Linked DNA regions of Mucilaginibacter paludis DSM 18603. Each later gene encodes a partner of the first gene's protein in a complex. Links are inferred from orthologs where the notes say so. Each region holds a gene or a part of one and is shown on either strand. Other genes may lie near its edges.

Region 1 (3,142 bases):
GCGGGATGCAAAATTAAACATTTTTTTTATATTTTATTCTTTTTATTTAAAAACTTCTTCTATATAAGAAAAAGTTGAAAGAATATCGGCTTTTCCCTTGCTAATGGCCACCGTATGCTCGTAATGCGCTGATACTTTGCCATCAACCGTAGATACGGTCCATCCATCATCCCAAAACCTTACGCCCGCTCTTCCGGCATTAATCATAGGCTCAATGGCTATCACCATCCCTTCCTCAAGCTTAATACCAGATCCGCGCTTGCCGTAATTTGGAACCTCGGGTTTCTCGTGAAGCCTTGTACCTACACCATGGCCTACCAACTCTTTCACAACGCCAAAATGATGTTTCTCGGCATGTTCCTGAACGGCGTAACCTATATCACCAATACGTAAACCGGCAACGGCTTTCTCAATACCCAATTGGAGGCATTCTTTGGTTACCTGCATCAATAACTTGGTGCTTTCGCTTACTTCGCCTATGGCAAATGTATAAGCAGAATCGCCATAGTACTTATTCTTAACTACACCACAATCAACCGACACTAAATCGCCGTCAACCAGTACGTGTTCGCTCGGAAAGCCGTGTACCACCTGGTTATTCAACGAAATACAAAGCGAATACGGAAAACCGTTGTAGTTTAAAAATGCAGGCACACCGCCGTTATCTCGGATAAACGTTTCTGCAAGCTTATTCAGTTCTATCGTTTTCACACCAGCCTTGATAACCTTAGCAATCTCAGCAAGCGTTTTAGACACCAATAAAGAGCTTTCCCTAATCAGTTCTATCTCCTCAGCAGACCTATAATTGATCTTATTAGACATCGTTTATTAAATTTCCGGGGGAGTTGTACCTGCCACAGTAGGGATAGCCGTACGTCCTTTGATTCTTCCGGTTTTCATCAAACCATCGTAATGACGCATTAATAAATGACTTTCTATCTGTTGCAAGGTATCTAATACAACACCAACAAGGATGATGAGCGATGTTCCGCCGAAGAAACGTGCAAACTGACTGTTAACATTCAACACTGTTGCAATGGCTGGCATAATGGCAATGATGGCCAAAAATATCGAACCTGGCAGCGTAATCCTTGATATAACTCCATCAATAAAATCGGCTGTTGTTTTACCTGGCTTAACACCAGGTATAAAACCACCGTTCTTTTTCATATCATCAGCCATCTGGTTAGGGTTAACCGTGATAGCGGTGTAGAAGTATGTGAAGATGATAATCAATATCGCGAATAACAAATTATGCCCCCAAGAGGTGTAATCTGATAATGCGATGAGGATACCGCTTGATGCCGCGCTCGGAAAGAACTGCGATACCATGCCGGGCAAAAACATTAAAGCCTGAGCAAATATAATAGGCATAACACCAGCTGCATTTACCTTTAAAGGTATATACTGCCTAACCCCACCATATTGCTTATTACCAACTATACGCTTTGCATACTGAACAGCTATTTTACGAGTACCCTGTACAATTAAAATAGTAAACATTACCACAGCGATAAGCGCCACAATCTCTACCACAAAGATGAACAAACCACCAGTACCATTTACGCGTGTAGCAAACTCGCTGCCCACAGCAAACGGCAATTGTGCAATGATACCAACCATGATGATCAGGGAAATACCGTTACCTATACCTTTATCAGTGATTTTTTCACCCAGCCACATTACAAATAACGTACCGGCGGTTAATACAAATACTGATAAAATAGTAAAGAAAGGCTCTGCTATCAACTTAGCATCAGGCGATACCTGTGAACTTACATAACCGATAGCCTGCAAAGCAGTAATTGCTATAGTTAAATAACGGGTCCACTGGTTTAATTTGTTACGGCCGCTTTCACCTTCCTTTTGCAATTTGGTAAAATACGGAACCGCAATACCCAATAACTGCACCACAATGGAGGCAGAGATGTAAGGCATCACACCTAAAGCGAAGATTGATTCGCGTGAAAACGAGCCACCCGCAAACATGTTTAAAAGGCCCATCAGGCCTTCTTTACCTTTTTGCGTACTCAGGGAGGTAGGATCTACCCCCGGTAATACGACGAACGAACCAACACGATATATCAGAAGAAATAAGAATGTGTTTGTTATACGCACTCTTAAATCTTCAATTTTCCAGATATTGGATAAAGTTGTGAAAAATTTCTTCATTGAAATTTATAACTTAACGATGGAACCGCCTGCTGCTTCAATTGCTTTTTGTGCAGTAGCAGAAAATGCATGTGCTTTTACTTCTATTTTAGCTGTTAACTCGCCACGGCCCAATACCTTTACCAAGTCGTTTCTTGACACTAAACCATGTTCTTTCAGTGTATCAAAATCAACAGTAACAATATTGTATTGCTCAACCAAAGCTTGTAAAGCATCAAGGTTAACGCTTACATATTCCACACGGTTAGGGTTTTTAAAACCTACCTTAGGTACACGGCGTTGCAAAGGCATTTGTCCACCTTCAAAACCTACTTTACTTGAAGTACCAGAACGTGAACCGGCACCTTTGTGACCGCGTGTTGATGTACCACCACGGCCTGAACCGGTACCACGACCGATTCTTTTTCTATTTTTAGTAGAACCCTCTGCAGGTTTCAGATTATTTAAATTCATAACATTAAATGTTTTCTACTGCTACCAAATGATTTACTTTTCTCACCATACCGATGATAGCTGCATTAGCTTCAACTTCAACACTGTGGTTTATCTTGCGTAAACCTAATGCCTGGATGGTTTTTTTCTGGCGCTCACTTCTATCGATCACGCTCTTAATCTGTGTAATTTTGATTTTTGCCATGACTGATTATCCGTTAAATACTTTACCTAAACTAACACCACGGTGCTGAGCTACAGTGTAAGCATCGCGCATTTGCGATAATGCAGAAACTGTTGCCTTTACCACGTTGTGGGGGTTTGATGAACCTTTTGATTTTGCCAATACGTTGTGTACACCGGCAGATTCCAACACTGCACGCATCGCACCACCGGCAATAACACCGGTACCGTTTGCAGCAGGTTTAAGGAATACAAAACCTCCGGAAAACTTACCTATTTGCTCATGAGGTATAGTATTGTTGATAATCGGAACTTTTACAAGGTTCTTTTTTGCATCATCAATACCTTTGGCAAT
Region 2 (4,356 bases), 1.1 Mb from region 1 along the record:
GAAAATATCTGCACCCGGTACCCAGTACCCGAGGCCGGTGCATAAACGCCGGTATTGGCTCCGGCAGGCGCCTTACTCAATGCGATACGCAACGCTATCAGGCTATCAATCCGGGCATCTTTAACAACTGTAACCTTGCCCGGTGTTTGCGCCATCGTAGCGGCCGATATCAGCATAAAAAAAGCAATACCATACCTTAATGCTTTACAGCGCAAAAAGGATATGGTATTGCTATCTTTCATTTTATAATTTAAGCATTATAAATCTCCCCGATAGGGAAATTTTTTAATTTGTAAAGTCATCCCTACCGGGGAGGGTTGGGTGGGGGCCTTAGGCCACACCTACACCATGACAGTTTTTAAACTTTTTACCGCTACCACAAGGGCAAGGATCGTTACGGCCAATTTTTTGTTCGGCCTTTACTGGCATTTGCTTTTGAACTTCGCGGGTATCATCAACCAAGGTTGGTACGCCGTTGGTTTCGTGAGCCAGCTCCGGTTTTGATGTACGCATGTTACGCATATCGGTTTTTGGCTGAGGCCTTGCTTCCTGCACTTCCTCTTCCTGTTGCATCGGGATGCCACCTCGGAACAAGAAACTTACAATTTCTTTATTCACATTGGCCAGCATCTGGCGGAACAGTTCAAAAGCTTCAAACTTATAAACCAATAAAGGGTCCTTTTGTTCGTACACCGCATTTTGAACAGATTGTTTCAACTCGTCCATCTCGCGCAAGTGCTCTTTCCAGGCATCATCGATAAAGGTAAGCGTTACATTCTTCTCGAACGATTTAAACACTTCCTGCCCATGGTTATCAATCGCCTTCTTTAACGGAACGGCAATCTGTAAGCCGTGTATGCCGTCGGTAAATGGTACTATAATGTTTTCAATTCCCTGGCGGTTATCATAAACATCCTTTAACACAGGGTAGGCCTGGTTGGCAATAGCCTCAGCCTTACGCTTATAAAAATCGGTTACCTGGTGGAATGTTTTATCGGTTAATTTATTGGCAGAAAGACTGGCAAATTCATCTTCGCTGATGTCCACATCAAGCGAGAATAGGCGGATCACTTCCAGTTTAAATCCTTCGTAATTATTTTCGCCTTTATACTCGGCAACTACATCGTCAGCTACATCAAAAATGGTGTTGCTCAAATCAACATCCAGACGTTCGCCAAATAAAGCATTTTTACGTTTGGTATAAATTACGGTACGCTGCGAGTTCATCACGTCGTCATATTCCAGCAAGCGCTTACGGATGCCAAAGTTATTTTCTTCCACCTTCTTTTGAGCCCGCTCGATAGAATTGGTGATCATGGAGTGCTGAATTACCTCGCCCTCTTCAATTCCCATTTTTACCATCAGGCTGGAAATCCGTTCTGAACCGAATAAACGCATCAGATCATCTTCCAACGACACGAAGAACTGTGAAGACCCTGGATCGCCCTGACGACCGGCACGACCACGCAACTGGCGGTCAACACGGCGCGACTCATGGCGCTCGGTACCTACAATGGCTAAACCACCAACATCCTTAACGCCTTCGCCCAGCTTAATATCCGTACCACGGCCAGCCATGTTGGTAGCAATGGTAACGGTGCCACTTTTACCGGCTTCGGCCACAATATCGGCTTCTTTTTGGTGCATTTTGGCGTTCAGTACATTGTGCTTAATACCGCGTAGTTTCAACATGCGGCTCAGCAATTCAGAAATTTCCACCGAGGTGGTACCTACCAGCACCGGGCGACCGGCCCGTGGTTCAAGCTGGCCCGTTAACGGGTTTGGAGCAGGTATTAAACTTCCTTTACCATCTAACTGAGGCACGGGCTTTCCGGCGCTGTCAAATTTAACAACCGGCTTGCCGGCGCTCATTTTTATTTTGCCTTCTTTATCCTTTTCGTACTGCGGCTCGTAATGCGAGTATGGGAATACTAAAGTTTGAATTTCGCCAGCAACGGCGTTGTATTTTTCGCGCACGGTACGATAAACCAGATCCTGGTAATCGCTACGGCTGGTTGGCGTATTGGTTGGTATTTCAACCACATCCAGTTTGTATATTTCCCAAAACTCACCGGCTTCGGTTACGGCAGTACCCGTCATACCGCAAAGCTTGTGGTACATCCTGAAGTAGTTTTGTAAAGTAACGGTAGCAAAAGTTTGTGATGCATCCTCAACTTTAACGTTTTCCTTAGCTTCAATAGCCTGGTGCAAACCATCCGAGTAACGGCGACCATCTAAAACACGGCCTGTTTGCTCATCTACAATCTTAACTTTGCCCTCGTCCAAAATGTATTCAACATCTTTTTCAAACAAAGTATAAGCCTTTAGTAATTGGTTAATGGAGTGGATCCGTTCAGACTTGATAGAAAAATCGCGCATCAGGGCATCCTTCTTAGCAACTTTTTCTTCGATAGTTAAAGCTGATTTTTCAATATCAGCAACCTCGCCGCCCACATCAGGCATCACAAAAAAGTGAGGATCTTCGCCCGAAGTTGTGATCAACTCGATACCTTTCTCGCTTAGTTCAACCTGGTTGTTTTTTTCGTCGATGATGAAATATAACTCGGCATCAACCTTCGGCATTTCCTTTGCCGAATCCTGCATATAGTAATTCTCGGTTTTTTGCAGAATGGTTTTGTTACCACCCTCGCTTAAAAACTTAATTAAGGCTTTGTTTTTTGGCAAACCGCGGTGCGCACGCAATAGGGCCAGTCCACCATCTTCAACGCCGGTTTTACCATCGTTAATCAGTTTCTTGGCTTCATTTAATACACCCAAAACATAATTTTTTTGTGTATTCACCAAACGCTCTATACGTGGTTTAAGTTCATAAAACTCATGCTCATCGCCACGCGGAATAGGGCCTGAGATGATCAGCGGTGTACGGGCGTCGTCAATTAAAACTGAATCCACCTCATCAACCATGGCATAATGCAGTTTGCGTTGCACCAATTCTTCGGGGCTACGTGTCATATTGTCACGCAGGTAGTCAAAACCGAACTCGTTATTGGTACCAAAGGTAATATCGGCTAAGTAAGCATTGCGGCGTTCCTCGCTGTTGGGCTCGTGCCTGTCAATACAATCAACAGATAAGCCATGAAACTCATATAACGGGCCCATCCACTCCGAGTCACGTCGGGCCAGGTAATCGTTCACAGTTACAATGTGTACGCCTTCGCCGGCAATGGCATTTAAATAAGCAGGTAACGTAGCAACCAGCGTTTTACCTTCACCAGTGGCCATTTCGGCAATTTTACCCTGGTGCAATACCACACCACCTAATAACTGCACATCGTAATGTACCATGTTCCAGGTAACTTCGTTACCGGCAGCAATCCAACTGTTATGGTGTACGGCTTTATCGCCATTGATAATTACATTCTTTTTTATGGCGGCCAATTCGCGGTCAAACGGCGTTGCGGTAACCTCAATAGTTTTATTTTCGGTAAAACGTTTAGCGGTTTCTTTAACAACGGCAAAGGCTTCGGGCAGTATTTGCAATAATATTACCTCTAACTCTTTGTTACGGTCTTTTTCTATCTTGTCAATCTGGGTATACAGGTCAACCTTTTCGCTAACATCCAAATCCGGATTTTCGGCCTGGGTTTTAACTGATTGTAACGCAGCATCAATATCAGCCAAGCCGTTTTTGATCCTCTCTTTAAAATCAAGGGTTTTTGCCCTTAATTCATCGTTACTTAACGTGCCTAATTTGGCAAACTCCGCTTTTATTTTTTCAACTATAGGTTGTATAGTCTTAACATCTCTGTCCGACTTGTTCCCAAAAAGCTTACTGATAAATCCCAACATGCTGTGTATTTTGATAATAAATTAAGGCTAAGGCAACAATTGAGCCATAGCAGGTTAAAAGCCATTATGACAGGCTAAATTACGCTTTATAGATGAAATTACAGGTAGTTTTTGTTTAATAGTGTGTTAATCTGGGTTTGAAGGTGTTAATAAGTCGGCAGGCGATCATAGCCGGGCGCAACTAATCGGTAGTTAAATTCGGTTGATTGACGGAACCAGCGTTTCAGATGATTGGTGAAATTAGTTTCTATTCGTGTATTAATTATCATTCTTCCTCGTTTTCATCACCAAACTCATCATCATCGTCAAAATCGTTAAAAAAACGCTCATCATCATTAAACCTCAGCTCTTCCAGCTTTTCCTGCTCGGGCGTGCTGGTATCAAATCGGATAGCCCAATTATCCGGGATATCGTAAGTTTTATCGAAACCACGGATCCAATCCACAAAAACCAAGCGGAACTCTTCAATCTTTTCGCGCATCAGCTGTACATAATCCTCTTCGTTTATATTAACCATCTCCGCAAAGGATATGGCGTTAAACATAT

Evidence for each region.
Region 2: the proteins of secY (region 1) and MUCPA_RS38880 are in contact, whole or in part, in a crystal structure (PDB 3DIN), measured with the Thermotoga maritima proteins. The link is inferred for Mucilaginibacter paludis DSM 18603 from one-to-one orthologs. Residues at the interface, in WP_004081795.1 of Thermotoga maritima: Glu108, Gly109, Glu110, Glu111, Ala236, Glu237, Arg238, Arg239, Ile240, Thr241, Ile242, Gln243, Tyr244, Ala245, Arg246, Arg247, Val248, Thr249, Gly250, Arg251, Arg252, Val253, Tyr254, Gly256, Ala257, Ser258, Thr259, Tyr260, Leu261, Pro262; in WP_004082002.1 of Thermotoga maritima: Glu261, Ala262, Arg263, Lys300, Ala301, Arg302, Thr303, Ile304, Ile305, Leu323, Tyr324, Asp325, Pro326, Val329, Ser330, Tyr333, Ile336, Lys340, Phe345, Val349, Glu363, Phe364, Tyr374, Ser375, Gly376, Gly377, Glu393, Ile395, Thr482, Ser483.

Annotation. Positions count from the first base shown.
Region 1 is NZ_CM001403.1:2,495,179-2,498,320, forward strand. Bases 1-2,818 are described here. They hold secY (preprotein translocase subunit SecY), read right to left. Parts: upstream 2,173-2,818; coding sequence 829-2,172; downstream 1-828. Other genes in these bases: map (type I methionyl aminopeptidase), read right to left, coding at 43-822; rplO (50S ribosomal protein L15), read right to left, coding at 2,179-2,625; rpmD (50S ribosomal protein L30), read right to left, coding at 2,630-2,809; rpsE (30S ribosomal protein S5), read right to left, coding at 2,816-2,818. Outside these bases: more of rpsE, read right to left, coding at 2,819-3,142. UniProt on the Escherichia coli protein: The central subunit of the protein translocation channel SecYEG. Consists of two halves formed by TMs 1-5 and 6-10.
Region 2 is NZ_CM001403.1:3,592,178-3,596,533, forward strand. The notes cover bases 131-4,162. They hold MUCPA_RS38880 (preprotein translocase subunit SecA), read right to left. Parts: upstream 3,811-4,162; coding sequence 331-3,810; downstream 131-330. Other genes in these bases: MUCPA_RS15185 (SPOR domain-containing protein), read right to left, coding at 131-242; MUCPA_RS15195 (hypothetical protein), read right to left, coding at 4,076-4,162. In the rest of the region: more of MUCPA_RS15185, read right to left, coding at 1-130; more of MUCPA_RS15195, read right to left, coding at 4,163-4,356. UniProt on the Escherichia coli protein: Required for protein export, interacts with the SecYEG preprotein conducting channel.